DNA from 3 places in the Arthrobacter sp. SLBN-100 genome. Region 3 is predicted to be linked to each of the others. Evidence: predicted binding sites of a transcription regulator. Region 3 holds the regulator's gene; each other region holds the start of a gene.

Region 1 (9,991 bases), 2.9 Mb from region 3:
CCCTGGAAAGTTGTCATGCGTCGATACTAGGGACACCAGCCAACGGCAGCCATGACCAGAACGGGTTATGTGGAAAAGCAAAAAACCACCCCGCCACATAAATCGTGACGGGGTGGTTCTCAGCACTCAAGAAGGGGCCTGGATCAGCCGATCTTGTTGGCAGCTTCTGCGTCAGAAGTCGGTGCGGACGGAGCGGCGACGGCACCGAGGTTGGCGCGAAGTTTGGCGCCGAGTTCGGCGTCGACGTTCGTCCAGTACTGGATGGCGCGCTCCTTGATGCCGGGGCTCTTGACGCCGCCCACTGCACCGGTGATGGTCTCCAGGAACCGGGCCTTCGCCGCTTCGTCGTAAACCTCGCGGTACAGCGTGCCTGCCTGGATGAAGTCGCTGTCCTCGGCGTGGAGGGAGTGCGCGGCAAGGGTCAGCTCGCCGTCGTTCTCCCAGCCGCCGGCCGGGTTCTGCGGCTCAACTGCAGCCGGGCCGCCAACGGAGTTGGGGGCGTAGACCGGCACGGAGGGAGCGTTGAAGTGGTAACGTCCGGCGCCGTCCTGGCTGTAGTTGTTGACCTGGTTCTTCGGCTGGTTCACCGGGATCTGGGCGTGGTTGGTGCCCACGCGGTAGCGGTGGGCGTCAGCGTAGGAGAAGATGCGGGCCTGCAGCATCTTGTCCGGGGACGCGGCGATGCCCGGCACGAAGTTCGACGGCGCGAAGGTGGCCTGCTCGATCTGGGCGAAGTAGTTCTCCGGGTTCCGGTTCAGCTCCATGGTGCCCACCTTGATCAGCGGGTAGTCAGCGTGCGGCCAGACCTTGGTCAGGTCGAACGGGTTGAAGCGGTAGGTCTTGGCGTCCTCGTAGGGCATGACCTGGACGTGCAGGTCCCAGGACGGGAAGTTGCCGGCTTCGATGTTCTCGGACAGGTCGCGGATGTAGAAGTCAGCATCCGAGCCGGCCAGCTGCTCAGCCTGCTCGCTGCTCATGGAGTTCACGCCCTGGTTGGACTTGAAGTGGTACTTGACCCAGAACCGCTCGCCCTCGGCGTTGATCCACTGGTAGGTGTGCGAGCCGTAGCCCTGCATTTCACGCCAGGAGGCGGGCAGGCCGCGGTCACCCATCAGCCAGGTGACCTGGTGGGCGGACTCGGGGGACAGGGTCCAGAAGTCCCACTGCATGTCGGCGTCGCGCAGGTGCGTGCCCGGGAGGCGCTTCTGGGAGTGGATGAAGTCCGGGAACTTGATGCCGTCGCGGATGAAGAACACCGGGGTGTTGTTGCCTACGAGATCGTAGTTGCCCTCGGAGGTGTAGAACTTCACGGCGAAACCGCGGGGATCGCGCCAGGTGTCCGGGGAGCCGTTCTCGCCTGCCACGGAGGAGAAGCGGATCAGCATTTCGGTGTCGGCGCCGGGCTGGAGGAAGGCTGCCTTCGTGTACTTGGACACGTCCTCGGTGGTCTTGAACGTACCGAATGCACCGCCGCCTTTGGCGTGCACTACGCGCTCCGGCACCCGCTCGCGGTTGAACTGGGCGAGCTTTTCCACCAGGTAGTGGTCAGTCAGGATGATGGCACCGTCGGCACCAACTGACTTCGAGTGCGCGTCGGACGTAACGGGGGCACCTGACTGGGTTGTTGAAATGGCAGTCATTGTTCTCCTATTTCTCTATTTCTTGTGAGGGACGATTGGAAGGAAGTTGTTGGGACTGCTGGCAGTCCTGGCAGATGCCCTGGTACATGACGTCTGCGATCTGGATGGTCATCGGCTTGGCGTTTTCGTCCCAGTGGGGCGTGAGGCAGGGGGCGTGGCCCACCGCGCAGTCCACGTCTTCAACGCGGCCGCAGCTGATGCAGATGGCGTGGTGGTGGTTGTCGCCCACCCGGGTTTCATACAGGGCGGGCGAGTGCGGCGGCTCGAAGCGGCGCAGCATGTGCAGATCTGTCAGGTCCCCCAGCACCACGTAAACGGACTGGGCCGTCAGTTCAGGGAGCTCGGCGCGGGCTGCGGAGAGGATGCTTTCGGCCGGCGAGTGGGGGTGGCGTTCGACGGCGGCGAGGACTGCCAGCCGCTGCTTGGTCACCCTGCGGCCGTGGGCGCGAAGGGCGGCAGCCCATGCCTCCTGGCCGTCAAAGTGCTCCGTCATGGATTCATTGAAACACTTATTCTGAGTTTCTCGCAATAAGGCTTGGCTAACCTCTGTGAAGGCTAAGGGACCGGGGCGACATTACGGTTGCAGGGTGGGGAAACTGCTTGCTGACATCACGCCGCTCAAGGAGAGCCCCGCGTTCCGCCGGCTCTGGCTCAGCGCGGCTGTATCCGCCGTCGGAAGCCGGCTCACCCTCGTGGCCCAGCGGCATGCTGTGCATCGTAGGGGCATGGCCGGCGGCGAGGCTGCAGCCGGGGTTTCCGAAAATACGACGCCCGGAACCCGGCTCCCTAGTAAGCCGTTTCCATAGGAGAGCGAGGAGAGGAAACGTGCACAAACACTACAACGGCCTGAAGACGGCAGCGCTTTTCGGTGTGCTCTGGGCAGTGCTTCTGGGCCTTGGGGCGCTGATCGGCACCAGCACCCGAAGTTCCGCACCCATCTGGATCATGGCGCTGCTCGGAGTCGCCACCACCGCCTACGGTTACTGGAACAGCGACAAGATCGCCATCCGGTCCATGCAGGCCTATCCGGTCACCGAAGCGCAGGCGCCGCAGCTGTACCAGATCGTCCGGGAGCTGTCCGTGCGCGCCAATCAGCCGCTGCCCCGGATCTACGTCTCGCCCACCATGACCCCCAACGCCTTCGCCACCGGCCGGAACCCGCGGAACGCGGCCGTCTGCTGCACTGAGGGAATGCTCCAGCTCCTGGACGCGCGCGAACTCCGGGGCGTCCTGGGCCACGAACTGATGCACGTGTACAACCGCGACATCCTCACCTCATCCGTGGCTGCCGCCGTCGCCGGTGTTATCACCTCGGTGGGGCAGATGCTGCTGTTCTTTGGCGGCGGTGACCGGCGCAACGCCAACCCGTTGGCCATGATCGCCATGGCCCTGCTGGCGCCCTTCGCGGCGTCGCTGATCCAGATGGCCATCTCCCGCACCAGGGAGTACGACGCCGACGAGGACGGTTCGCAGCTCACCGGCGATCCGCTGGCGCTCGCCTCAGCCCTCGCCAAGATCGAGCGAGGCGTCACCATCGCTCCGCTTCCGCAGGACCAGCGGCTGGTGAACGCCGCGCACCTGATGATCGCCAACCCGTTCCGCGGCGGCGCCATGAACAAGCTGTTCGCCACGCATCCGCCCATGCGGGACAGGATCTCCCGGCTGGAACGGATGGCAGGCGGGCCGCTGCGCTGATTCAGGTCGTGGCCGGAACGGACTCTTGGGTTGGCCGACACGCAGAGTTCCCCTCGACGCGCAAAGAGGCCGGCGCTGCCCATGTTTGGGGCGCGCCAGCCTCTTTGCGTGGCGGCAGAATTTTGGCGCGTCGAAAACGACGGCGGGGGGCGGCTAGCTGCGGAAGTTCACAAACTGCAGGTCGGCCTCGTCGAAGTCTTTCAGCAGCGCCATAGTGGCCTGGAGGTCGTCGCGGGACTTGGACGTGACGCGCAGTTCGTCGCCCTGGATCTGGGACTTCACGGACTTGGGGGCTTCGTCGCGGATCAGCTTGTTGATCTTCTTGGCCAGGTCCTGGGCGATGCCCTCCTTGATGGAAGCCTCAAGGCGGAACTCCTTGCCAGAGGCGTAGGGCTCGCCGGTGTCCAGGGACTTCAGCGAGATGCCGCGCCGGATCAGCTTGGACTGGAGGACGTCCAGTACCGCCAGGACGCGCTCCTCGGAGTTGGCCTTCATGAGGATCTTTTCGCCGCTGAAGTCCACCTCTGCGCCGACGCCCTTGAAGTCGTAGCGCTGGGCGAGTTCCTTCTGCGCCTGGTTCAGCGCGTTCGCCACTTCCTGCTTGTCCACTTTGCTTACGACGTCGAACGTTGACTCGCCTGCCATGACTCTCCTTGTGCTGGTGGGGGCCTTGTCCGCGGACAGGGCCGGGATCGCTGCATTCAAGCCTAATACGGATGCCGCCGTTGGTCGCCGTATTTCACAGTTCCCTCCCAGCGGACGCTCCGGGGGAACGAAGGAGGTCCCGGCAGGGTTGAAGGAGAAGGAAAGCGCACGAAGGGAACACCATGCACCGCAGAGCCATCCGCTACGTCACACGAACCACCTCGGCTGCAGCCGGGGCGGTTGCAACAGCAGCAACCTCGGTGGCGGCAGCGGCGGTGGCAGCCTCCATCATTTTCAGCCCGGTGGCGGAGGCGTCCTCCCGGATGGAAGGCGTCAGCGAGGACCTGCTCCGGGCGGTGCAGTTGAACCAGATCACCGAGGAGCAGGCCGTGAAGTTCGAGGCAAAGCTGGCGGGCAGGATTCTGGGCGAGGCGTGACACTACCCTCCTGAGAGCCCTTAAGGCCGGAATTCCGCGTCATTCCGGGCTTTTGCGCGCCGATTCGATTCTTCGGCGGAAGTTCTGTAAAGTTGTCTTGCCCGCGGTTACTGGAAGCGGAACGGCCCGGAAACGGACGCTCCGAAGACTGCATCTACGGGTACTTCTTTTGAAGTTCGGCAGATTACCCGAGCGGCCAAAGGGGGCTGACTGTAAATCAGCTGGCAACGCCTACGGGGGTTCGAATCCCTCATCTGCCACCCAAGGAAAGGCCTCCGGAACCACAGGTTCCGGAGGCTTTTTCGTGTCTCCAGGCACCCGCGGGAGCGGCCCACGCAGGCGGCAAAACCGCCGTCGACATGGCCGGGGCACGGGCGTAGGCTGGCAACATCGGCGGAAGCGACCCGATGCCTGCGTCGATCAAAGAATCGATAAAGGAGGACAAATGAGTGCCGTACGTGAATTCATGACTACGAACGCACAGTGTATTAAGGAAAGCCAGTCCCTCGCAGATGCTGCCCGGATGATGCTGGACCTTGACTGCGGATCGTTGCCGATCTGCGGTGACGACGGCAAGTTGAGGGGCATGATCACCGACCGTGACATTGTGCTCAAGTGTGTTGCTGCCGGGCATGATCCCCGCGAAATGATGGCCCGCGATCTCGCCTCGGGCCGGCCCTACTGGATAGACGCCGATGCGAACATTGACGCGGCCATCGAAATGATGGAGACGCATCAGGTCCGCCGGCTTCCGGTCATCGCCGACCACAAGTTGGTTGGGATCATCAGCCAGGGAGACATCGCGCGCAATTACTCGGAACAGCGCGTCGGCGAGCTGGTGGAGCATATCTCGGAACGCAAACGGATGAACGCCTAGCCGGGCGGTTTTCCTAACCCAACGCCACGAAGGTCCGCTTCGTGGCGTTAGTTATGCCTGGTCCTGGCCTTGTCCGCGGATCCCCGCCTTGAAGGTTAGGAGCCGCGGACAGGCTTAGGAATCCACGCGGGCGGGCAGGGCCAGGGCTATCAGTTCAACGCAATCAGGAGCATCTGGCTGGTTCCCGGGATGCAGGTCTGCAGGATCGCACGGGGGAAACCGCCGAACACATTGATGACGTCGTTGGTGGTCCCCGGGTTGGGCACCTGCCCGCGCCCCGTCACCGTGTACGTTCCGTAGCCCGGGATGCTCACCGTTTCACCCACCCCGATTCCCGAGAACCGCGCCCAGCCGCCGCAGAAATCGTGCTCGGTGATGAAGAGGGAGTAGCCGTCGTTGGGGGTGTAATGGATGGGCCCGATGCAGGCATCAACCATGGATTGCCCGCCCGCTCCGGCTATGTAAATGGTCCGGACGGCAGGAGCGGCAACAACCGGGGCGGGCGCCGGGGCAGCTGCGGGGGCCGGGGCCGAAGCGGGAGCAGGAGCAGGTGCCGCGGCGGGTACAGCGACGGCCGGACCGGTCAGGACCAGCGTCTGTCCCGGGAGGATGATGCTGTACTGCCCCAGCCCGTTCGCAGCGAGCATGGCGTTCATGTCCACGCCGAACCTGGCTGCAATGGCGCCGACCGTATCGCCGGGAACCACGGTGTACTGGTTTCCGCCGGCGGCGGTTGCTGGCTCAGTGGCTGGCTCAGGGGCAGGGGCGGGCTCGACGGCGGGTGGCGGCGGTGCCGCCTCAGCCGGCACTTCCGCGGCAGGCGGGTCAGCTGCGGGCGCCTCTGCCGGCGCCTGGACAGACTCCGCGGAACCGGCGCCCACAGCATCCGCGACCGTGCCCTGCGCTTGGGAGAGAGCCCCGGCAACGGGAGCCGCCGCCGTCGTAGCTGTTGGAGCGAGGGTGGCAGGTGCCGCAAGCGCTCCCACTCCCACTGCCGCCACAACTGCGGCGGTGGCCATCCCGGCCCACAGCTTGTTGCTGATAGCGGGCCGGCCCACTGCCAGGTCGGAGCGGGGGACATCGGTGGCGAAACTACGGCTTGGAGCGTCGGGGGTAGAGGAGTATGGCTGGTTCATGGGTAGCCCATCGGGATTCGGTCCAGCCATGCAGCTGCAAGGCGCAGGGAGCGGGGCAGGACGGATCGAGGTGTGATGCACCGGCCGCCCAGCCTTAGGGCAGGCCTTCGGCGGCGCATGATGGAGGCGTCCGCATACCCAGAAGATACGGAAGCTCCGCGAGAAGGCACTGCCATCCGGAAGCTACCCGGTGAACAGGCCAGCACATGTTCGGTCCTAGGAATCCCGAGTCTAGGAAGTGCGGGAGGGGGCGGGCACCAGTAGGGATTACCCGAATATTTTGGATCGGTACTTGGGAGTGCTGTCCCGGATACTCAAAACCGCTATTGGGCACTACCTGCCGCTGCAGGCCAGGAAGCAGGCTTTACCGGCACTGGCCGCCCGGATGTTACCCGCAGGTAACATGAAGGCATGCACCTGCTGTTGAGAACCCTCCTGCTGCTCCTCACCTCATCCCGCCGGCCGCCGCTGACCGTCTGGGACCACTCGTCGCTGCCGCTGCGCGTGCTGCCCACGGACATCGATATCGCCATGCACGTCAACAACGGGATGTACCTGTCCCTGATGGACCTTGGCCGGTTCGACCTGATGGTCCGCAGCGGCGTGTGGAAGCGGATGCGCCGCCGGGGCTGGGGTCCCGTAGTGGCCGCGGAAACCGTCTCCTTCCGCAAGTCCCTCCAGCTGTGGCAGCAGTACACCATCGAAACCCGAATCATTGGCCTGGACGCCAAGGCCATCTACTTCGAGCAGCGCATGGTGGCCGACAGGGAGGTGTACGCGCGTGCCTACATCGCCACCAGGCTGGTCCATAAGGGCCTGCCCGTCAGCCAGGAGGATATCCTGCGGGAGTTCGGCCAGCCGCCGGCGGACCTGGTGCTTCCCGAATGGGTCCATGAGTGGCGCGCTTCGAGCGCCCTGCCGGGGAGCCGGACGCCGGCGCCGCATCTCTGGGGCTGATGCCGGCGAGGAGATCGCCCCAGAGGCTTAGGCTCCCACGTCACGCCGTTCAAGCGCGACGGCGGCCAGCGCCACGAGTGCCGCCGAGATACCCCAAAGCCACGCGGCCGCTGCCCAGTCCGCTCCGTTGACCACGGGTGCGTTGCCGTAGGCCCAGTGGTACGGGCTGATGTCCAGCAGCCACTCCACATCCTGGCTTTGCCGGCCGACGGCGTTGAACACGTATCCGAGAACTCCTACCGCCGCACCGGCAGAGATCCCATACGTCCGGCGGCCGGTGATGGCACCTGCGCATAAAGCAGCGGTGCCGCTGAGCAGCGCCAGTCCGGCGAAGAGAACCGCGGCCCCCGACAGGTTTCCGGGGTCAATGCCGAGTTGTGACGGCCCGTTCAGCAGCAGCACCAGGACGAAAACAATCCCGGCCAGGAGGACAACCCGCAGCAGCAGCGCAAGGGCACGTTCCAGTACCACCTGCACGCGCCGTACTCCATGGGCGAGTGTCAGCTCCAGCTGGCCGGACTCCTCGTCGCCGCCCACAGCGGCGGCGCCCCACGCCACCGATGCGATGGTCATCAGCAGGAAGCCAAGAAGCCCGAACAGGGTGGCCTGGGTGTAGCCGGGACCGGTGGCGATCTGGTCATAGTTCAGCGCTTTGGTCATCTCGACGGGCAGTGCGTCCATCAATTCCTGCATCTGGGCACTGCCGCCGATGGACGGGTAGAGGGGCAGGTAGAGGAACGCAGCGGCCGCCAGACCCGCAGCCCAGGCGAGCGTGGAACGCCAGGTATCGAAGAAGGCCCGCCGGAAAAGCGGGAGGGCGGTGTTCACCGGACCTCCTCGCCGCGGCCGGAGTACATCTTCAGCACCGCGTCCTCCAGGTCCGGTTCCTCAAGGACAAGGTCCGTCAACTCGAACGAACCCAGCCGCCGGACCAGGGGCTGGATGGCGCCCTCCAGGTTGGCGGACAGCGTGACGGCACCGTCGGACTCAAGTACCTCCACCTTTCCGACGCCGGGAACACCGGTCAGCAGCGCAACGGCGTCGTGCGCTCCAATGCCGGACGCTGTCAGGCGGATGCGGCGCACGGCGCCTTCGCGCAGCCTATTGACTGATTCAACCGTGATGATGCGCCCGTCCCGGAGAATGGCCACGGTGTCCGCTGTCTGCTGGATCTCGCTCAGGACATGTGAGCTCAGGAAGATGGTCTGGCCCCGGTGCCGTGCCTCGCGCACCATGGCGTGGAACTCCTGCTGGACCAGGGGGTCCAGGCCGCTGGTGGGCTCATCGAGCACCAGCAGTTCCGGCTGGTGCATGAACGCCTGCACCAGGCCCAGTTTCTGCTTGTTTCCTTTGGACAGCTTGCGCGTATGGCGGTCCAGGTCCAGTCCCAGCCGCTCGGCGAGTGCGTCAATCCGGCCGGCCGGAACCGGGCCGCTGATGGCCTCATAGTGGGCCAGCAGCTTCCGTCCCGTCACCCGGCCCTCAAGGAACAGCTCGCCGGGAAGGTAGCCGATGCGGCGGCGCAGCTCCGGCCCGCCCTGCCGGGGATCCACACCCAGCACACGCACCTCGCCGCCGTTGGGCCGGATGATGTCCAGCAGGCAGCGCATTGTGGTGGTTTTTCCCGCCCCGTTGGGCCCGATGACACCGAAGACGGACCCAGCCTCCACGTCGAAGTCAACGCCGTGGAGAACCTCCCGGCGGCCAAACTTTTTGACAAGGGAGCGCGCGGAGACAGCAGTGGCCACGAGCCCTCCTTTGCTGCAGCAGCGCAGCTGATGACCCTAAGATAAGGCCTTACGGACCTGCTGTACATCACCGCGCCAGGTTATTCCCGATGACGCGGGCAGCGAACAGGCGGCTACGGCCGAGACATGCCGGCCAGGCGCGGGTACCGTTGAAACATGGCTACCCTTGACATCACCGGCGAACAGTTCGCATCGACCATTGAGGGCAATGACATTGTCCTGGTGGATTTCTGGGCAGAATGGTGCGGCCCCTGCAAGCAGTTTGGCCCCACGTACTCGGCAATCTCCGATAAGCACCCGGATGTCCTCTTCACGAAGGTGGACACGGAGGCCGAGCAGCAGCTCGCAGCCGAGGCCGGCATCTCGTCCATTCCCACGCTCATGGCCTTCCGCGAAAAGGTGCTGGTTTTCTCGCAGCCCGGCGCGCTGAACGCCCAGCAGCTGGAACAGGTTGTTGATGCCGTCAAGGCACTGGACATGGACGAGGTCCACGCCCATGTGGCACGCCAGCGGGAAGAAGCAGCAGCTGCCAGCAAGTCGGCGGGGCCGCAGGACGGCACGCAGATCCCCGAAGCGTGATACCCGGCACCTGATCCTCTTTAAACTTCGTAGCGGCGCCCTCCACAAGGAGGGCGCCGCTACCGTGTTAAACGAGGTGCGGGGGTTACAGGCGTTCCAGCTTGACGGGCTCGGCCAGCAGCGCGCTCAAGGACTCGTTCAGGTCCTGGACGGCGATGCCCTTGGAGTGCTTCGCGAGGTCCTCTTCCGATGCCCACTGCTCGGTCAGCACCAGCTTTTCCTCGGCGGCTTCCGTCAGCTCGTAACGGATGCAGCCGGGTTCATTCACCACCTCGTC
Region 2 (9,991 bases), 3.7 Mb from region 3:
CGGGACGGGATTGGCCTTACCTCGACAGTCCTGCACGATCTGCAGGGCCCTTTCGGGCGCGCAGAACAGATCCTGACGCTCCGCAAAAGCTGACCCTGCAAGCCGTCACGGATGTATCGTTAAGTGTCGTTGTATATCGTTGGCGATTTACAGAGGAGACCAGTGTGCGTGATTCCTACCCGGCAGGCGGCTTCGGCGGAAACAGTATCGATGGCATCTGGCAGGCCGTCGAGGAGCTCCGTTCACGGTTCGAGAAGCGTGGGGGAACGCGCGCCGGCAAGGGCGAAGTGCGGGCGGCCGTGCTGGCCCTGCTCGGGGAGCGTCCCATGCATGGCTACCAGATCATTCGTGAGATCGAGGAGCGCAGCGGCGGCAGCTGGAAACCGAGCGCCGGCTCCGTCTACCCCACCCTGCAGCTCCTGGCCGACGAGGGGGTCATCAGCGCAGAGGAGTCCAATGGCCGCAAGATCTACTCACTGACCGAAGCGGGCCGTGAGGAGGTTTCAGACGGGCGCGGGTCCGCGCCGTGGGGCGTTGCAGGCCCGGCAGCCGGCGCCGGTTTTGGCTCCCTGCCCAAGGCCGGAATTGAGCTGGCGCAGGCTGCAGCGCAGGTTGGCCGCACGGGCTCACCTGACCAGGTGCAGCAGGCCGTGACGGTACTCGAAGAGGCCCGCCGCCGGATTTACGCCATCCTCGCCCAAGGCTGACCCGGGTGGCTTCAGTCCGCCTCCGCCGGGCAGATCAGGTGACCGGTTCCGGAGACGCCGGCGCCGGAAACATCCGTGCCCGGTACCGCCGCATCCTCCGCTTCGCGGCCTGGAACCTCGCGGTGACCTGGTGGTTCGAGCTGCTCCTCCCGCGGATCGGGTTTGCGTTCGTGGCCGAACGGACGCGCCCTGCCCGGATGCAGCGCTTTGCCCGGCGCTTCCACGTGCTCGCCGTGGACCTGGGCGGCCTGATGATCAAGGTGGGCCAGTTCCTCTCGTCCAGGCTTGACGTACTTCCCCCGGAAATCACCACCGAGCTTGCGGGCCTGCAGGATGAGGTGCCCCCGGTCCCGTTTCAGGCCATCCGGGTCCTTGCGGAGAAGGAACTGGGGGTTCCGCTCGAGCGTGCTTTCGCCTGGGTGGAGGAGACCACCATCGCCGCAGCCTCGCTGGGGCAGGCGCACCGTGCACGGCTCCTTCCGGCTGATGCTGCCGAAACCGGGTTGAAGGATGTGGTGCTCAAGGTGCAGCGTCCGGGCATCGACGCAATTGTCGACGTCGACCTCGCGGCGTTGCGCAAGGTGGGCGGCTGGCTGAGCCATTTCCGCGTGATCTCCAACCGCGCCGACATCCCTGCCCTGGTAACGGAATTCGCCCAGACCAGCTTCGAAGAAATCGACTACCTGCACGAGGCTGCCAACTCCGAGCGTTTCGCCGTTGAGTTCGCCGACGACGGCCGGGTGGCAGTGCCCCGCGTCGCCTGGGAGCGGTGCACCCGCCGCGTGCTGACCCTCGAGGACGTCACGGCGATCAAAATCACGGACGTTGAAGCGCTCAGGGCGGCAGGTATCGATCCGGCCCTGGTGGCGCCGTTGTTTGCGTCCGTGATGTTCGACCAACTGTTTACCAACGGCTTTTTCCATGCCGACCCGCACCCCGGCAATATCTTCGTCACCTCGGCTCCTGCCGGCGTCGGGGAACACCCATGGAAACTGACGTTCATCGACTTCGGCATGATGGGTGAAGTTCCCGCCTCGACGCGCAGCGGCCTGCGCAAGCTCCTGATCGCCGCCGCCGCGCGCGATGGCAAAGGACTGGTGGCGGCTATCCGCGATGTGGGCGTCCTGATGCCGTCGGCGGACGTTCCCGGGCTTGAGCGGGCCATGACCCAGCTGTTTGGCCGCTTCGGCGGCATGGGTTTCGCCGAGCTCCGCGAGGTGGATCCGCGCGAGTTCCGTGACTTCGCGGTGGAATTCGGCGACGTGGTCCGCTCCCTGCCGTTCCAGCTGCCCGAGAACTTCCTGCTGATCATCCGTGCGATGTCGCTGACCTCGGGGGTGTGCAGTTCCCTGGACCCCCGGTTCAATCTGTGGGACTCGGTGGAACCCTACGCCGCACAGCTGCTCCGGAACGAACGCGGCAACATCGTGCAGGACGCGGCGCAGCAGGCGCTTGAGGCAGCGGGACTTGCGCTCCGCCTGCCCAAGCGCCTGGACGGCCTCATCACCCGCATGGAGGAAGGCAACCTCACCGTTGCCATCCCGCGGCTTGAGCGGCAGGTTGCCAGGCTCCACCGCTCGGCGCGGCCTACGGCGTCCGCCCTGGTATTCGGCGCACTGTTGATTGCCGGGGCTGTGGTGCGTGCTGACGACTCGGCGCTGGGCAGCTCGCTCATGCTCGCGTCCTTAGTCCCGCTGCTGCACGGCCTGTGGGTGGGGCGGCGCGGCCTTTAGGTCAGCCCCGTCCCTGGAAGACGAGCCACCCCACGAGCGTGGAAAGCCCGGTCAGTGCGGCGCCCCAGAGCATGTCCACCACAATCAGCTGCAGCGGCCACACTTTGAGGGTGGCGGCGTTGGTCAGGTCGTAGGTGGCATAAGCGAACGCGCCCAGCGCGGCCCCGTAGCCCAACGCTGTGAGCGAGCTGCCGCCGTCGAGCGCGGGGCGGAGGGCAAAAAACACAATCCCGGCGATGTAAATGAGGTAGAAGGCCACGGCGTAACCTAAGTTTGGCCTGTCCGCCAGCAACTCGCCGATATGGCTCCGGTAAAACGGATTCATCAGCTTGAGCCAGATGGCATCAATCACTGCGAATGCGGCCGCAACAACAAGGAATTGCAAGATGACCATAGGGGAGCTTAGCAACATGCATCATGCCGATCCGGGAACCCGCACGCTGACAGTGGTGCGGCAGGAGGTTTCGCTCGGCGCCGGGCGGGACCTGGAATTTGGCCTGGAGCTCCTGGCCAAGGCAAGGACCGGCGGGATCGGCCCCACGCTTCGCCTGTACCGGCCGGCCCCCACCGTGGCGTTCGGCCAGCGGGACACCCGGCTGCCGGGCTTTGAAGCAGCAGAGCAGGCCTGCCGCGACAACGGCTTTGAGCCGCTGGTCCGCCGCGCGGGCGGCCGGGCCGCCGCCTACCATCAGGGGACCCTGGTGGTGGACCACATCGAACCGGACGCGGACGCGATCGCCGGATCAAAAAGCCGGTTCGGGTACTTCGGCGGGCTGTTCGCCGAAGCCCTGCGCGGTGTTGGGGTGCACGCAGCGGTCGGGGAGATCCCCGGCGAGTACTGCCCCGGGGAATTCAGCGTGCACGGCAACGAACAGGGCGGATCCCGCCGGGTCAAGCTCGTAGGCACCGCCCAGCGCGTAGTGGCCGGCGGCTGGCTGTTCAGTTCCGTCATCGTGGTGGAAAACTCCGCGCCCATCCGCAAGGTCCTCACCGACACCTATGCTGCCCTCGGCCTGGACTGGGACCCCGCCACGGCCGGGGCAGTGAACGACCTTGTACCCGGCGTGGACGTCGCAGCGGTGGAGGAGGCCCTGCTGGCAACGTACGCCGGCCACGCCACCCTCGGGACTGCACCCTTCAGCAGCCTGGGGGCATAAGCGAGAAAAACGGGACCAACACCAGGTTGGTCCCGTTTTTTGCCTGCCAGCCGTTTTGGCTGAGTGGCCGTGGCTGAAGTGCCGTTTTGGGTGGCTTGCCGCCTAAGCTGCGAGGCGGGTCTTGACCTCGGCAGCGGACGGGTTGGTGGCAGCGGTGCCGTCCGGGAAGAGCACGGTGGGCACTGTGCGGTTGCCGCCGTTAAGCTGCTCCACGAGTTCGGCGGTGCCTTCCACGTCCTCGATGTTGATCTCGTTGTAGCCGATGCCCTGCGCGTCCAGCTGCTTCTTCAACCGGTTGCAGTAGCCGCACCACGTGGTCGAAAACATGGTAATGGTGCCGGATTCGGGAGTGAAGTCCATAAGTTCTCCTATGAGTGGTCCAGGGGTTCCTTCCTTTCAACGGTAGCGTGCAGGCCGGTATTCCCCGGCCCTCCGCCCTTCACATGACAGCTCATGCGGGCGGTGGCATGCTGGAGCCATGTGTGGACGTTATGTGATGGCACGTGCTGTGGGGGACCTCCTGGCCGAGTTCGACGCCGGGCTCGAGGAGGAGGCGGACGTCCCGCCGTCCTGGAATGTTGCGCCAACGGATGACGTACCCATCGTCCTGGAGCGGCTGATTGATGACGAAAAGGCGCCCAGGCAGGTGCGCCAGCTTCACGTGGCGCGGTGGGGACTGGTGCCTTCCTGGGCCAAGGACCCCGGCATCGGTTCGCGGATGATCAACGCCCGGAGCGAATCGGTGCTGGAAAAACCGGCCTTCCGCAAGGCAGTGCAGTCACGCCGGTGCGCCGTCCCGGCGGACGGCTACTACGAATGGAAACAGGGGCCAGGGAAATCGAAGCAGCCCTACTATGTGCACCCGGGGGAGGGCCACGGCCTGGTTTTTGCGGGGCTCTATGAATGGTGGAAGGACCCGGCCTGGCCGGCTGGGGAGCCGGGCGGCTGGATGCTTTCCACGTCCATCCTGACAACCGACACGCCGCCGCCCGGGACCGAAGACAGTGTCTTCGGCAAGCTGACGGCGCTGCACGACCGGGTTCCGCTGCCGATGGACAAGTCCACCATGGAAGCGTGGCTGGACCCGCAGGCCGACGACGCGGCCGCCCTGGTGGACCTGGTCCGGTCCGGGGTCAAGGACGTGGCGTCGGACTGGCATGTCGATTCAGTGGGCAAGGACGTGGGCAATGTGCGCAACAACGGGCCGGAGCTGATCCGGCCGGTGGAGGCCCTTTTCTAGAAGTCCACGCCCGGGCGGGACGCGACCTAAACGGTGACCGTGCCGCCGTCGTCCACTGTCCAGGTGGGGTTGTAGGCCACCTCCCAGCGGAAGCCGTCCGGGTCCGCGAAGTAGCCGCTGTACCCGCCCCAGGGCTGGGTGATGGGTTCGGCAATGATCTCGGCGCCGGCCGCGGCGGCCTCCGCCATGACCCTGTCCACGTCCTCGGTGCCCGGAAGGTTGTGGCTGAGCGTGATGCGGGGGACAGGACCGGGAGCGCTGACACCGGCATCGGCCTGCATTTGGCGGACATCCCAGAGGGACAGCACCAGGCCATGGTTCACCTGGATAAACACCACATCCCCCGGAACCTCGCGGTGGACCGGCCAGCCAAGGCCGTCAACGTAGAACGCGCGGGACGCCGGCACGCTGCGGACGCCTAGTGAAATGAAGTCGACTCTGGGCTGCATGGTTCGATACTGTCAGAGGATGGCGACAATACAAGGAAACGATAGAGATGCTTTGGCCGACAAGGAACAGCTCGCTGCCGTCCGGATCGCCGTTGATGAGGTGGATGACCAGATTGTCACCCTGATCGCGCGCCGCGAGCGGCTGATCCGGATCGCCGGAACCCTGAAGGGTGACGACGCCGAGGTCCGTGCCCCGGGCCGCGTGGAGCGGATTATCGAACACGTCCGTTCCGCAGCCGAGAAGAAGGACATCGACCCGGACATCGTCGAGTCCACCTACCGGGCCATGATCTCCGGTTTCATTGAACTCGAACTCCGGGTCCACAAAGAAAACAGCTGAGCCGCGCCGGCCCAGCTGTTACAGGTTCTCCTCGACGGGAACACCGGACTGGAATTCCCGGCCGTCAGCCTCGCTGAAGCCGGTCATTACGTGCCCCTGGTCCAGGCCGTAAATGGCGGTGCGCGGAAACTGCCCGGTGATCCTGCTCTCCGAGTGGGTTACCCCGGCAAGGTCATAGTTTTCTTCCAGTCCTTGTTCCCGGTTGAACGAGTAGAACGCAATGGCCTCCCCGTTCATGAATTCAATGCACAGCCGCCGTTGCGTTGAATAATCCGGAGTGGCGCCCACCAGCCCCACTACATATGCGCCCGACCCCGGAATGGCTCCGTCGATATCGAACGTTGCCACCAAGGTGGAGTCCTGGGCCTGAATCGTTGCCTGCTTGAGGAGTGCGTCATCGGTACTCATGGCACAATCCTGCTCCCTGCCGTTCGGTCCGTCCACCCCCGGTTGCGGAAAGCTCAGTTTGGAAAGCGCAGGAAGCCGGAGGGACTTCCGTGTCCCTCCGGCTTCCTGCACATCATTGATGGGCGCAGTGGTTCAGAGGCCCGCTAGCCGCAAGTGACGTCCACGAAATAGGTGTGGTCGCCTTCAGTGTGGTCGGCAACCGTCACGCTGACCTGTGCCCAGCCCCGGTTTCCGTTGACTGCCTTGCCTGCAGGAGGCTGAACGGAAACAATGGTGCAGCCCGGCTGGCTGTTGACGCGGATACCATGGGTTCCCTGTTCGGCTGCCTCAAAGTGCGCCTCGTGGAAGGCCAGTACTGCTGGGTTCCATTCGGAGTACTTGATGTTGCCGGCGCCGTTGGTGTCCGTCCAGTGCGCGGCATAGCCGTCCATGGCCACGCCGTTCTTCCAGAAGCGCACATCAATTTCGACAATCAGGTCGTTGCGGACCTTGAAGTTGTCGGTCTTGCTGTAGCGGGGAACGAAGCAGTTCTTATTGCCCGGTGCAGTACAGTCCAGCAGGTTGGTGGGGGACACCCACACCTTGTAGACGCCGCCGTTGTTGGGGGTGTCGTTGTAGGGGAAGAGCTGGACGGTGATGCCCTTGTCTTCACCGTCGGTTCCGGTGGCGTGGGCACAGCCTCCTGAAGGAGCTACGTCTGTGATGACGCCACTGGCATCAACCGTGAACTGCCGGCACGCCACCGGGTCGGTCGAGAGCAGAGTCTTCCCGGAGGGGTCTGTCACTTGGTAGGAGTAGGTTCCCGCCGGAAGACCCGCGGCATCGTCGGGGGCGTTGATGCCGGGACCGCCGTTGAGATAAACGTCCTCCTTGGAGTCGTAGATGTTGAGGTTGACGGGCACACCGCTGCCATCGGTGGTGAAGATGGCTCCTGATAGAGGGGTGTTTGTGGGCGCAGCAGTGGCAGGGCTTCCGAGCATCGCCATCGAAGCGAGAAGGATGCTGCCTGGGATAACAAGCTTTTTGTACATTGTTTTACCTCGGATCTCTGAGTCCCAATGAACTCTGACGCGCAGTCAGCGCGGATCCCAAAGCAAGAGGCGCGCTGTGAAAGACCCGGTTAAGGGCCTATCGTCGGCTGCACCTCAGATGGCTGAAAGCTTAGGATCCTGCTTGCCTGTGCCGCAATGGGTTTCAGCCCCAAACCTGTTCTGCAAGCTGCCCCTAACCCCCCTTCTATGCTTTGGCTGCGGCCCGGCGTAGACTGGTACTGTTCGAACAGATATTCGAATAAGGTCTTTTTTACCGGGAGGCGCCCCTTGGGTATGTTCAGCGAATCCGTTGACGTCTCCTGCGCCCCTGACGGCCACCCGGTGGCTGTTGTTTGGGCGGGTCGTGCCTATTCTGTGTGTGCCGAACCCGTCCGCTGGTACGAACGCCGCCAGTGGTGGGCCGAAGAAACCCGCGCACCGCTGGGAAGCGGCCCCGGGCTGGTGGACCACGAAATCTGGCGGGTCCAGGTGCAGCGTTCAGCCCCGGGCTCCGGCGGATTCAAGGAACAGGAAGAGACGCTCACCCTTGACCTCACCCGTCACATCCGCAGCGGCCGCTGGCGGCTCCTGCGGATCCATGACGCCCTGCGCCCCAGAACAGCATGAGCTTCACGCACCTCCACGTCTCCACCGCATTCAGCGCCCACTACGGAGTTTCCTGGCCCGAGGAACTGGCGCAGGCCGCTGCTGCTGACGGCGCAAGCGCGCTCGGCTGCACGGACCGGGACGGCCTGTACGGCACCATCAAGCACCTCAAAGCGTGCATGGGTTCCGGCATTGACCCCATCGTAGGGGTGGACCTTGCGGTCTATGACGACGACGCCGATCACCGCACCCAGCTGGCAGGCCGGGTGGTGGTGCTGGCCCGCGGCCACAACAACGGGGCCGGCTACCGCGCGCTGTGCCGGTTGGTGTCCGACGCCCACGCCCGCACCTCGGGTAAAGCCGGTGGAGCTGTGCCCGTAGCCGTGACCAGGGCTGAACTTGCCTCCCGCGCCCTGGATCCCCACACCCTGAAACCCGTGCTGATGGTCCTGATCGGGCCGGATTCCGACGTCGGACGTGCCATGGGCGGGCGGCGTTACCTACGGCCGCGCACCCTTTTCAAGCAGTGGCTGGATGCCATGCCGGCAGGAACTGTTGTGGCCGAGGCCGTTTCCCAACTCAGCGCCCCGGGAAAACCGTTGAGCACGGCGCATGCCGTCCGGATGCTCAAACTCGCGGAGGAACACAACGTCCCCGCAATCCTCAGCAATGCGGTCCGGTACTGCGCGGAGGACGGCGCCGCAACCGCAGACGTACTGGATTCTGCACGGACCCTGAAATCCCTTCCGGAACTGGCCCAGGAACCACTGCTGCAACCCAACGGCCAGGGCTGGCTGAAATCCTCACACCAGATGCTGCAGCTGGGTAAGGAAATCATTTCCGCAGCAGGCTATGGTGCCGAAGACCTTAACAGGCTGATGGCACAAACAGAGGCGCTCGCCGATGCTTGCAGGATTGACCCCGTCACGGACATGGGCTGGAAGCAGCCGGTGGTGCCGGAAGCTGCGGTCATCGGGATCAGCCAGGATCCGCACTTGGAACTGGTGCAGCGCTGCCGCGCCGGGATCGGCAGGAGGTTCCCTGGAATCGCCGGGAACAGCGAAAAGGAAATGCTCCACCGGCTCGACCATGAGCTGGGCATCATCCAGAACCTGGGGTTTTCCTCCTACTTCCTCACCGTCGCGGAGGTTTCGCGCATGATCCAGGAGATGGGGGTGCGGGCGGCCGCCCGAGGCTCCGGAGCCTCCAGCCTGGTCAACTACCTCATTGACGTCAGCCAGGTAAACCCGCTGCAGCACGACCTCATCTTCGAACGCTTCCTTTCCCGGGACCGGGCCACCTTGCCGGATATCGATATCGACGTCGAAAGTGCCGAGCGGCATAACGTGTACCACCGGATTTTTGAGCGCTTTGGTTCAGAACGCGTCACGCTCATGAGCATGCAGAACGGCTACCGGGCCCGGGGTGCGGTGCGCGACGCCGGCCTTGCCCTGGGGATGGATGACGGCGACGTGGGGGACATCGCCAAGCAGCTGTGGCGGTTCTCAGCCTCCAAGTTCCGTGAGGCGCTGCAGGAGAAGCCCGAGCTAAGGGAATTTGCCGGCCGGGTGGAACAGCGGGATTCCCACGGCAACCAGCAACTGGACCTGCTGGTGGACCTGACCGAACGCCTGGACCGTTTGCCGCGGCACATCTCCATGCATCCGTGCGGCGTGATCCTGGGTGACGCCACCTTGCTGGACCGTACCCCTGTACAGCCCAGCGGCCTGGGACTGCCCATGAGCCAGTTCGATAAGCACGACATGGATCCCATGGGCATGCTCAAGCTCGATGTCCTGGGCGTGAGGATGCAAAGTGCCATGGCATTTGCCGTTCGGGAGATCATCCGCATCCATCCCTCCAAAAAGGATGTGGTGGCAGCGGGCGGCCATGCCGCCGGGCCCGACGGCTCGGGGCCGGACTTCATTGCTGAGAACGGGCACATCGACCTCAACGCCATTCCCCTGGACGATGAGCCCACTTTTGAACTCATCCGGAGCACCCATACCCTGGGCTGCTTCCAGATCGAGTCTCCCGGGCAGCGTGAACTGATCGGCAAGATGGCGCCCCGGGAGTTTAATGACCTCATCATCGATATCTCGCTTTTCCGTCCGGGGCCCATGAAGTCGGACATGGTGCGGCCCTTCCTGGAACACCGCCATGGGTTTGCCCCGGAGGTCTACCCCCACCCGCTCCTGAAGCCGGTGCTCCAGGAAACCCACGGGGTGACGGTTTTCCACGAGCAAATCCTGAGGACATTCGACGTGATGACCGGGTGCGGGCTTGCTAAGGCCGATGAATTCCGGCGGGCCCTCAGCAA
Region 3 (9,991 bases):
AGACCTCGTAACGGTCACCATCACGGAGGCTGCCGCCTTCCACCTCGTGGCCGATCCAACTCTTCAGGACTACAGCCTCCGCCGTTCCCGCGCGGGCGACGCCTGGGACAGGTCCCAGGCTGATTCCTGCGGCGTTCCCGCTCCGGGCAGCGGCAACGGCCGGACCGGAGTTTCCCTCGGAATGCCCTCGCTGCCTGTGCGCAGCCGCTGACGAGTGGGCTCCCCGCCTGTTATCGCCGTCGTCGGTCCCACCGGCTCAGGCAAATCAGACCTTGCCGTCAATCTGGCACTCGAACTGGACGGCGAAGTCATCAATGCCGATGCCATGCAGTTCTACCGCGGCATGGACATCGGCACGGCGAAAATCACCCTGGCCGAACGCAGGGGAGTGCCGCACCATCTCCTGGACATCCTGCATGTGACGCAGGAAGCCAGCGTCTCCCGGTTCCAGGAGCAGGCAAGGGCCGTCATCACGGATATCCACTCACGTGGCAAACGCGCCATCCTCGCCGGGGGTTCCGGCCTGTACGTGCGGGCCGCGCTGGACGTCCTGGAATTCCCCGGAACAGATCCTGAGCTGCGGCACCGGCTTGAGGATGACCTGGCCGCCCAGGGCTCCACTGCATTGCTGGCCCGGCTCCAGGCCGTGGATCCGCTGTCCGCCGCCCGGCTCTCCGATGACAGGCGCATCATCCGCGCACTGGAGGTCCATCAGCTCACCGGCCGCCCGTTCAGTTCCTTTATGCCGCAGCGGGAGTACTTCCAGCCCGCGGTGCAGATCGGCCTCACGGTGGACCGGGAGCAACTGCGTGAGCTGCTGGCCCTGCGCGTGCACCGCATGGTGGACAGCGGCCTGCTTGCGGAGGTGCAGTGGCTCGAAGCCCAAGGCCTGCGGCAGGGCAAAACAGCGCCGCGCGCCCTGGGTTACGCACAGTTCCTGCGGGTGCTCGACGGCGCGGCAACAGTGGCGGAGGCCGCGGACGAAACCATCGTGGCCACCCGGCAGTTCGCCCGCCGCCAGCTCACCTGGTTCCGCGCCGACCCACGCATCAGCTGGCTGGACTGGCAGGACCCCGCACTGACCTCCCGCGCGGCCGCGCTGTGCAGCTGAGGGCCTGCTGACCACTGGAATTTTGGTCCAGGTATGCCGGGTTCCAGCCGCCGGAGCGCCGGGTTTTCCGGACAACAACTCCCGGTTTCGGGCCTGCCCATTCCGGCCGGTACCCTTGACACCATGGATGCAACCCTTGCCGAGTCAACCGAGCACGCCTTCCGGACGCTGGGCGGGCTCCGCTTCTCCAAGGGCCACGGTACCGGCAACGATTTTGTCCTGGTGGCCGATCCGGAGGGCGAGCACACCATAGCGGCTGAGCAGGTGGCCGCCCTGTGCGACCGCCACCGCGGCATCGGCGGCGACGGCCTGATCCGGGCGGTCCCGTCCCGCTTCCTGCCCGAAGGCCGGGAGCTGCTGACCGGCACCCCTGATGCTGAGTGGTTCATGGACTACCGCAACGGCGACGGGTCCCTGTCTGAAATGTGCGGCAACGGCGTCCGCGTCTTCGTGCACTTCCTCCGCACGGAGGGCCTGGTAGACCTGCCCGACGGCGGTGCGCTCACCATCGGCACCCGCGCCGGGGCCAAAACGGTGGTGCGGACAGGCGCAGATTACGCCGTCGATATGGGCCCCTGGGAGTTCATCTTCCCGGGTGAGGCCACTGCGAAGGCTATGGACTCGCTGGTGACTGCGGACGGGCTGGAAGTCCCCCGTCCCGCCTTATCCGTCAGCATGGGCAACCCCCACACCGTGGTTGCCCTCGCCGAACTCCCGGAACTGGCAGGGACCCGCCTGTATACGGCCCCTGTGGTGGACCCGGTGCCTCCCAACGGCACCAACGTGGAGTTTGTGGTTCCGTCCGAACCGCTGGTGCACGACGGTGTAGGTTCAGTCACCATGCGCGTCCACGAACGCGGTGTGGGGGAGACCCAGTCCTGCGGTACAGGGGCATGCGCCGCCGCCGTGGCCATTCGGCACTGGGCAGGAGCGGAAGCGCCCGACACCTGGCGGGTACACGTTCCCGGAGGCGTAGTGGGCGTGAAATTTTTCGCCGGCCCCGGTGGCCATGAACACGTGGAGCTCAGCGGGCCAGCCGTTATTGTGGCAACCGGGACGCTTTCCTGACCTTCAGGATCCGGAACGACTTGGACGTTGATTCCCGGCTCACGGCAAAAGAATCATCCAGTTCTGCCGCCAGCCATCGCTGCAGCGAGTCCGAGCCCAGGTTTTTTTGCACCACAAGCCAAGCCGTTCCACCCGGTGCCAGGCGGGGCAGCCACAGCGTCAGCAGGGAATGCAGTTCGTCCTTGCCGATCCGGATTGGAGGATTGGACCAGATGGTGTCGAAACGCACGTCCGGGTCTACAGCATCGGGCGTGCTGGCCACCACGTTGTCCAGTCCCAGCGCCGCCGCGTTCTCGTTGGTCAGGGTGATGCAGCGTTCGTTGACGTCCACCGCATAGACCTTCGAATGCGGCGCCCGCAGTGCCATGGTCAGCGCAATCGGACCCCAGCCGCAGCCGATGTCCAGCAGGTTGCCGGTGGGCGAAGGGGCAGGGACCTCGGCGAGGAGCACCGCCGTTCCCTTGTCGATGCCGTCCGGGCTGAAGATCCCGGTTGAAGTCTGCAGCCTGCGCGTTTCCCCTGCCAGTTCCACCGTGAGCGGCTTGCGGGTAAACGGGCCGGCGGGGGATGAGCTGAAATAGTGTGCGGACTCCATAACTGGCCAGAGTAGTTCCCCTTGCAGCGTAATGGGAAACTGCGCCGGGGACGGTCTGTTAGGGTAAAAGCCATGTTCCTGATCTTCGAGTAGCCGGCACGGGCCACGCCCGTCCCGAAGAAACAGTCCCACAGCGATGCAGGCATGTATGCCTTCCGCACATGTGCACCGGACCACGCGTACGCGTTTTGCTCCGGCCGCCGGACAATACTCGAAAGTCAGCTTCCTGCTGTCCCTTTCGCCGATTCTCCGGCCTCTTCCCCTTCGCCACCTCGCATGGGGTGGCCGCCACCCGCCGGACCGCTTGCTGCCCGGCGAGACAATCCAGGAGAACCGCATGACCGCAGGCCCTCAGCCCAGCGCGAATACTTCCCCAATCACCACCAATCGGCACTATTCTGGAAATGCCGAACCTTCTAAGGAGACCATGACCAGCCAGCCCAACACCGGATCCGATCCAGCCGCCCAGGACATGAGTCCTGAGGAAATCCAAGCTGTCATCGACCGGATTCTCTCCAAGGACGTCCCGGCCAAAGCCGTCAGCACGCCAGGCGCAACGCAACGCGGCGACGGAAAAGGGGTACTGGGGAAAGCCCAGGCCATATCCGGCCTGGATGAAGAACATACAACCTACGACGGCGACCAGCAGGATCTCGAGGAACGCCGCGCCCTGCGGCGCACGGCAGGGCTGTCCACCGAACTCGAAGACGTCACCGAAGTCGAATACCGGCAGTTGCGCCTTGAACGGGTGGTCCTGGCAGGCATTTGGTCTGAAGGAACCCTCGCCGACGCGGAGAACTCGCTGCGCGAGCTCGCCGCCCTCGCCGAAACGGCCGGTTCAGAGGTCCTGGACGGACTGGTGCAGCGCCGCGACAAGCCGGACCCGGGAACGTTCCTGGGGTCCGGCAAGGCCTTGGAGCTGAAGGACATCGTGATGTCCACCGGCGCCGATACCGTGGTGGTGGACGCCGAACTGGCTCCTTCCCAGCGCCGTGGCCTTGAGGACATCGTCAAGGTCAAGGTGATTGACCGGACGGGGCTGATCCTGGACATTTTCGCCCAGCACGCCAAGAGCCGGGAAGGCAAGGCCCAAGTGGAGCTGGCGCAGCTCGAGTACCTGCTGCCGCGCCTGCGCGGCTGGGGCGAGTCGATGTCCCGCCAGGCCGGTGGCCAGGTGGGCAGTGCTGCGGCCGGCATGGGTTCGCGTGGTCCCGGTGAAACCAAGATCGAACTGGACCGCCGGAGGATCCGCACCCGCATGGCCAAGCTGCGGCGGGAGATTGCCGCGATGAAGCCTGCCCGCGAGACCAAACGCGCCAACCGCCGTCGTAATGAGGTGCCCTCGGTGGCTATTGCCGGGTACACCAACGCCGGCAAGTCCTCACTGTTGAACCGCCTGACGGACGCCGGGGTGCTGGTGGAGAACGCACTGTTCGCCACGCTGGATCCCACAGTCCGGAAGGCAGAAACTGCTGACGGACTCGGCTACACGCTGGCGGATACCGTCGGTTTTGTCCGGTCGTTGCCCACGCAGCTGGTGGAGGCCTTCCGCTCCACGCTCGAGGAGGTGGCGGACTCCGACCTGATCCTGCACGTGGTGGACGTTTCACACCCGGACCCTGAGGGCCAGATCGCCGCAGTCCGCAAGGTCTTCAGCGAAGTGGACGCCCGCAAGGTTCCGGAGATCATCGTGCTCAACAAGGCCGACGCCGCCGATCCCTTTGTGGTGGAACGGCTGAAGCAGCGCGAACCGCGGCACGTTGTGGTCTCGGCGCGCACCGGGGAAGGCATTCCCGAGCTGCTGCAGGCCATCAGCGAGGCCATCCCGCGTCCGTCCGTCAAGCTCGAGCTGCTCATTCCGTACGACCGTGGGGACCTGGTCAGCAAGCTGCACGAATCGGATGCCGAGATCATCAGCGTTGACCATGACGAAGCCGGTACCCGGGCAGTTGTCAAAGTCCGGGAAGGCCTCGCGGCTGAACTGGAATCATTCGTCACCCATGACTGACCTCGTGGCTGGCGAAGTCACAGGGGCGGCCGGCGAGCAGTTCGTCATCGAACTGCTCGACCGGGCCGTTGCGGGCATGGGCGGGCAAAGCCGGGACGGCCAGCACGAGATGGCCAGGCAGGTGGCGCGGGCCATCGAAACCGGGGACCACCTGCTCGTCCAGGCAGGCACGGGTACCGGAAAGTCATTGGCGTACCTCATACCCCTGATAGCCCATGCCCTGGAGAGCAACAAGCCGGCCCTGGTGTCCACCGCAACGCTTGCCCTGCAGACCCAGATCGTGGGCAGGGATCTTCCCCGGCTCCTGAAAACCATCACTCCCGCCCTGGACCGGCCCGTCAAAGTGGCGCTGGTCAAAGGCCGGTCGAATTACGTGTGCCTGCATAAACTCGAAGGCGGTTTTCCCTCCGAGGAACCCGCCGAGGGCCAGCTGTTTTCCCTGGGGGAGGACACCAGCGTGCCGCACTTTGCGGCGGCGGCAGGCGGTCCGGCCTCCCAGCTCGGCAAGGAAGTGGTCCGCCTGCGGGAGTGGGCGGAGAAGACCACCACCGGGGACCGGGACGAGCTCCTGCCCGGCGTTACGGACCGCGCCTGGCGGCAAGTCTCCGTCACGTCAATGGAATGCCTGGGGGCGCAGAAGTGCCCCATGGCGGCAGAATGCTTCAGCGAGCTGGCCCGCCAGAACGCCGCCGAGGCCGATGTTGTGGTCACCAACCATGCAATGCTCGCCGTCAGCGCTTTTGAAGGCCTGGCGGTGCTGCCGGAGTACGACGTGGTGGTGGTTGATGAGGCCCACGAGCTCCAGGACAGGGTGACCGGTGCTGTTTCCGGACAGCTCTCGGTGGCCATGGTGCATGCAGCTGCTGCCGGTGCCCGCAAGCACACCGCCATCACCGTGGATGCGCTCAACGCCGCTGCCGCCAACCTGGAGGTTGCCCTGGCGGGTGTCCCCAACGGGCTGCTGCCGAACGGCCTGAATGATGAGCAGCTGGACTGCGTGGACCAGTTGCGTGAGGCCTGCCGGGCGGCCCTGTCTGATTCCAAGGGGGACAGCAGTACAACTGCCGACGGCGGGCGGCAGCTAGCCCGCTCCCGGCTGATGGTCATCCTGGAACTTTGCGAACGGCTCCTGGCGGCCCGTGAGAACAGGGAAGTAGTGTGGTTCTCCCGCGCCAGTTCCTTTGACCCGCAGCAGGGATATTCCCAGCCGGACGAGACAGCGCCCGCGCTCATCAACGTTGCCCCGCTGTCCGTGGCCGGGCGGCTGCGTGAGGGCCTGTTCGCCGGCCATACGGTGGTGTTGACCTCTGCAACCCTGGCCATCGGCTCCGCCTTCGAGCCCGCCGCGGGAGGCCTGGGCCTCGTCGGAGAGGGCGCACCCAGCTGGACCGGCGTTGATGTGGGGTCACCGTTCGACTACCCCAAGCAGGGCATCCTCTACGTGGCCGGCCACCTGCCCAAACCCGGCCGTGGAGCGTCCCCGGAGTCACTGGCCGAGCTCGAAGCCTTGATCCGGGCATCCAACGGCGGCGCGCTGTGCCTGTTTTCTTCCCGACGCGCCGCGGAGGAAGCGGCCGATGCGCTGCGGCCAAAGCTGGGGATCACCATTCTCTGCCAGGGCGACTCCACCATGACGGCCCTGGTGAAGCAGTTTGCGGATGAACCCGATACCTGCCTGTTCGGCACCATGTCCCTGTGGCAGGGTGTGGATGTTCCCGGCGGGTCCTGCCGGCTGGTGGTCATTGACCGGATTCCGTTCCCGCGGCCGGACGATCCGCTGATGACTGCCCGTTCCCGTGCAGTAGCGCAGGCGGGCGGTAACGGCTTTATGTCCGTTTCGGCCACCCATGCCGCGATCCGCCTGGCCCAGGGAGCCGGACGGCTTATTCGCTCGACGGGTGACAAAGGCGTGGTGGCGGTACTGGACTCCAGGCTCGCCACCGAACGGTACGCCGGGTTCCTTCGCGGGGCGCTGCCGCCCTTCTGGCCAACGACAGACCGGAAGACAGCCATCGCGGCGCTGCAGCGGCTGGCGCAGGAGAACGCCTGAGGCTGCCCGGGGACGCCTTCGCGCTGCCGGCACACGGCTGACGTCGCCGACAAATGGCTGGCGCCGCTCCTTAGAGCGAGCGGAGCACCGACACAACCTTGCCCATGATGGTGGCGTGGTCGCCCAGGATGGGTTCGTACTGGGTGTTCTGCGGGAGCAGCCAGGTGTGGCCGTCACGCTGGCGGAAGGTTTTGACGGTGGCTTCGTCGTCCAGCAGCGCCGCGACGATATCCCCGTTGGCGGCGTCGGCCTGGCGGCGCACCACCACCCAGTCGCCGTCGCAGATCGCCGCGTCCACCATGGAATCACCGGCCACCTTGAGCATAAACAGTTCCCCCTGGCCGACCAGTTGGCGGGGAAGCGGCAGGACATCCTCCACCACTTGGTCGGCCAGGATGGGACCACCGGCAGCGATGCGGCCCACGAGGGGAACCATGGCAGTGTCCATGGCGGTGGGAAGTTCGGTCACCGTGCCGATGCTGCCCGGCGGAAGGGCAGAGGGCTCCGTTGCCGGCCTGGTTGAACCACCGTCCAAGGTGAGAGGCATCAGCACCTCCATGGCGCGGGGCCGTTTCGGGTCGCGGCGAAGGTAGCCGAGCTTTTCCAGCTGCGACAGCTGGTGGGTAACGCTGGACAGGCTTGCCAGGCCCACGGTGTCGCCGATTTCCCGCATGGACGGGGGATAGCCGTTGTCATTGACGGAGCGCTGGATGGTTTCGAGGATTTTTTTCTGCCGCGGCGTCAGGCCCTTGGCGGTCTTCTTCGGTTGGGAGGTTGCCCTTCCCCCGGCGGCTGCTGCTGCCATATTCGCCAATGCCTTTCAGTTTGCCCTGGCTTTTCGGCCCGGACCTGGGGTTGCCGCCGTAATTGTCAGACCCTGCTGATCAACTTCAGAGGTGGTTGTTCTTGTCTTCAAAGCTAGGCCAGCCACACTGCATTTTCAAACATTTGTTCTAGCGAGTCTCGACATTATTCGTTGATAGGTGCTAAAACAGAGAAAGCAAAGTTCGAACATTTGTTCTACTCCGGTTCGGGTTATTCGAAAACCCGAACAAAGGTCCGGGTCAGTCGGCGGCCACCGGGGGGAACATCGGGCAGCACGTTCAGGTCCAGGAGGGCTCAGTTCATGTCAGCTACATCTGCTTCACAGGGTTCACGTCCGCAGCTTCTTTCAGTGCATCAACTCATGTCGCCGCCCGCCGGCCGGCAGCCGGAGCGTCCGGCACCCCTGCCGCCGCTGCGCCTGACCAGACGCGGGAAGATAGTCCTGATCGGCATCCCCCTGGTCCTGTTGGCGGCTTTGCTGCTCTCCCTGGCCGGCTTCTTCAACTCGCCGGCAAAGGCCGCAGATTCCACGGCGGACCTTTCCATAACCCCCACGGTCACCGTCACCGTGCAATCGGGCCAGTCGCTGTGGGCCATTGCCGGTACCGTTGCCCCTGAGCGCGATGCCCGTGACGTTGTGGCGGACATCGTGCAGCTTAACAACCTCAGTGCCGGCGCGGTCTTCCCGGGGCAGCAGCTGTACGTGCCCACGTCCTAGCACCGGCGGTGCCCTGCGTCAGCACCAGGCACCCACCAGCCGGCAATAGATCAGCCCGCTTTCGGAGCTGCGTTGGGACGGCGGCCGGGAAGGCGCCCCGCAAAGCACGCCAGCGGATCGCATCGTTGCTGCACGCTGAGCGCGAACAGGAGACCGTCACATTTTCCGGTCTCAGGCACGGGCACTAAACTGTTCAGGTGAATGACCAGCTAGATCGCCTGAACAGGCTTCCCCTCCGCAGCAACCTTCGTGGGCTTACCCCGTACGGCGCGCCCCAGCTGGATGTCCCCATCCTCCTCAACGTCAACGAGAACACCCATGGTGTGCCCGCAGACGTCCGCGCCGCCATCAGTGCGGCCGTGACAGAGGCTGCGGCAGGTCTCAACCGGTATCCGGACCGGGAATTCACTGAGCTGCGCAAGGCCCTGGCGGAGTACCTGGGGCACGGGCTCGATGCGTCGAACGTCTGGGCGGCCAACGGCTCCAACGAGGTACTCCAGCAGATTCTCCAGGCTTTCGGCGGCCTCGGCCGCACCGCGCTGGGCTTTCCGCCCACGTACTCCATGTACCCCCTGCTGGCCAGCGGTACGGACACCGAATACGTTGCGGGTGAACGGGCCGACGGTTACGGACTCAGCGCTGAATCTGCCGCCCTGCAGGTCAAGGAACTTCAGCCCAACATCGTTTTCCTCTGCTCTCCGAACAACCCTACGGGTACCGGCCTCGGGCCGGACGTCGTGGAGGCGGTGTACGAGGCAGGCGAAGCCAGCCAGGCGATCGTCATCGTTGATGAGGCCTACCACGAGTTCGCGCATGACGGAACGCCCAGCGCCCTGGCCCTCCTGCCCGGCCGGGAACGACTGATTGTCTCGCGCACCATGAGCAAGGCCTTTGCCCTGGCCGGCGCGCGCCTCGGCTACATGGCAGCCGCCCCCGAGGTCACCGATGCGCTGCGGCTGGTACGGCTGCCGTACCACCTATCCGCCATCACGCAGGCCACCGCCCTGGCAGCCCTTCAGCACCGCGAGGCCCTGATGGCGGACGTTGAGGACATCAAGAAGCAGCGCGACAGGATTGTGGCGGAGCTGACCAGGATGGGCCTGAAGCCGGCCGCCTCGGACTCCAACTACGTATTTTTCGGCGGGCTGGAGAACCCGCACCAGGTCTGGCAGGAGCTGCTCGATGCGGGCGTGCTGATCCGCGACGTCGGAATTCCGGGCCACCTTCGCGTCACCGCGGGCACTGAGACGGAAACCACAGCCTTCCTCACCTCCCTGGAAAGCATCCTTGCCAGCCAGGCCAAGCTTCCGGCCTAGACTGGAACTACCGGCGCTGGACGCCCTGAACCACTCCTTCTTCCCAAAGGACACTTGACCATGAGTTCCACCGGATCCAATGCGGCCAGGACTGCGCGCATGGAGCGTGCCACCAGCGAGTCCTCCGTGCTCGTGGAGATGAACCTTGACGGTACCGGCATCTCGGACATCGACACGTCGGTGCCCTTCTACGACCACATGCTCACCGCGCTCTGCAAGCACTCGCTCATTGACCTGACGGTGAAGGCGACCGGTGACACCCACATCGACGTCCACCACACGGTGGAGGATGTTGCCATC

The links. The regulator LexA, encoded in region 3, represses DNA repair genes until DNA is damaged. The targets are predictions, from matches to a motif close to TCGAACANNTGTTCGA.
Region 1: the regulator LexA is predicted to act here: its motif matches at 6,629-6,644, upstream of FBY31_RS08000 (LysM peptidoglycan-binding domain-containing protein).
Region 2: the regulator LexA is predicted to act here: its motif matches at 7,309-7,324, upstream of FBY31_RS04040 (DUF6504 family protein).

The regions. Positions count from the first base shown of each region.
Region 1 covers NZ_VFMY01000001.1:1,712,293-1,722,283, reverse strand. Annotated here, with positions in the region: gene FBY31_RS08045 (DUF2461 domain-containing protein) at 1-17, opposite strand, end outside; gene FBY31_RS08040 (catalase) at 144-1,640, opposite strand; gene FBY31_RS08035 (Fur family transcriptional regulator) at 1,648-2,133, opposite strand; partial or broken gene FBY31_RS23780 (MFS transporter) at 2,228-2,359, shown strand; gene htpX (zinc metalloprotease HtpX) at 2,466-3,335, shown strand; gene FBY31_RS08020 (YajQ family cyclic di-GMP-binding protein) at 3,489-3,980, opposite strand; gene FBY31_RS08015 (hypothetical protein) at 4,163-4,417, shown strand; tRNA gene FBY31_RS08010 (tRNA-Tyr) at 4,596-4,677, shown strand; gene FBY31_RS08005 (CBS domain-containing protein) at 4,863-5,294, shown strand; gene FBY31_RS08000 (LysM peptidoglycan-binding domain-containing protein) at 5,444-6,430, opposite strand; gene FBY31_RS07995 (acyl-CoA thioesterase) at 6,842-7,387, shown strand; gene FBY31_RS07990 (ABC transporter permease subunit) at 7,415-8,215, opposite strand; gene FBY31_RS07985 (ABC transporter ATP-binding protein) at 8,212-9,135, opposite strand; gene FBY31_RS07980 (thioredoxin family protein) at 9,292-9,714, shown strand; gene FBY31_RS07975 (putative quinol monooxygenase) at 9,800-9,991, opposite strand, start outside.
Region 2 covers NZ_VFMY01000001.1:872,595-882,585, reverse strand. Annotated here, with positions in the region: gene FBY31_RS04095 (thioesterase family protein) at 1-93, shown strand, start outside; gene FBY31_RS04090 (PadR family transcriptional regulator) at 165-707, shown strand; gene FBY31_RS04085 (ABC1 kinase family protein) at 713-2,440, shown strand; gene FBY31_RS04080 (DUF2177 family protein) at 2,442-2,834, opposite strand; gene FBY31_RS04075 (lipoate--protein ligase family protein) at 2,851-3,597, shown strand; gene FBY31_RS04070 (mycoredoxin) at 3,700-3,957, opposite strand; gene FBY31_RS04065 (SOS response-associated peptidase) at 4,076-4,837, shown strand; gene FBY31_RS04060 (VOC family protein) at 4,864-5,286, opposite strand; gene FBY31_RS04055 (chorismate mutase) at 5,306-5,626, shown strand; gene FBY31_RS04050 (hypothetical protein) at 5,645-6,034, opposite strand; gene FBY31_RS04045 (hypothetical protein) at 6,178-7,065, opposite strand; gene FBY31_RS04040 (DUF6504 family protein) at 7,354-7,692, shown strand; gene FBY31_RS04035 (DNA polymerase III subunit alpha) at 7,689-9,991, shown strand, end outside.
Region 3 covers NZ_VFMY01000001.1:4,605,737-4,615,727, forward strand. Annotated here, with positions in the region: gene miaB (tRNA (N6-isopentenyl adenosine(37)-C2)-methylthiotransferase MiaB) at 1-211, shown strand, start outside; gene miaA (tRNA (adenosine(37)-N6)-dimethylallyltransferase MiaA) at 215-1,111, shown strand; gene dapF (diaminopimelate epimerase) at 1,235-2,179, shown strand; gene FBY31_RS21185 (class I SAM-dependent methyltransferase) at 2,151-2,774, opposite strand; gene hflX (GTPase HflX) at 3,202-4,782, shown strand; gene FBY31_RS21195 (ATP-dependent DNA helicase) at 4,775-6,832, shown strand; gene lexA (transcriptional repressor LexA) at 6,903-7,637, opposite strand; gene FBY31_RS21205 (LysM peptidoglycan-binding domain-containing protein) at 8,019-8,375, shown strand; gene FBY31_RS21210 (histidinol-phosphate transaminase) at 8,573-9,691, shown strand; gene hisB (imidazoleglycerol-phosphate dehydratase HisB) at 9,752-9,991, shown strand, end outside.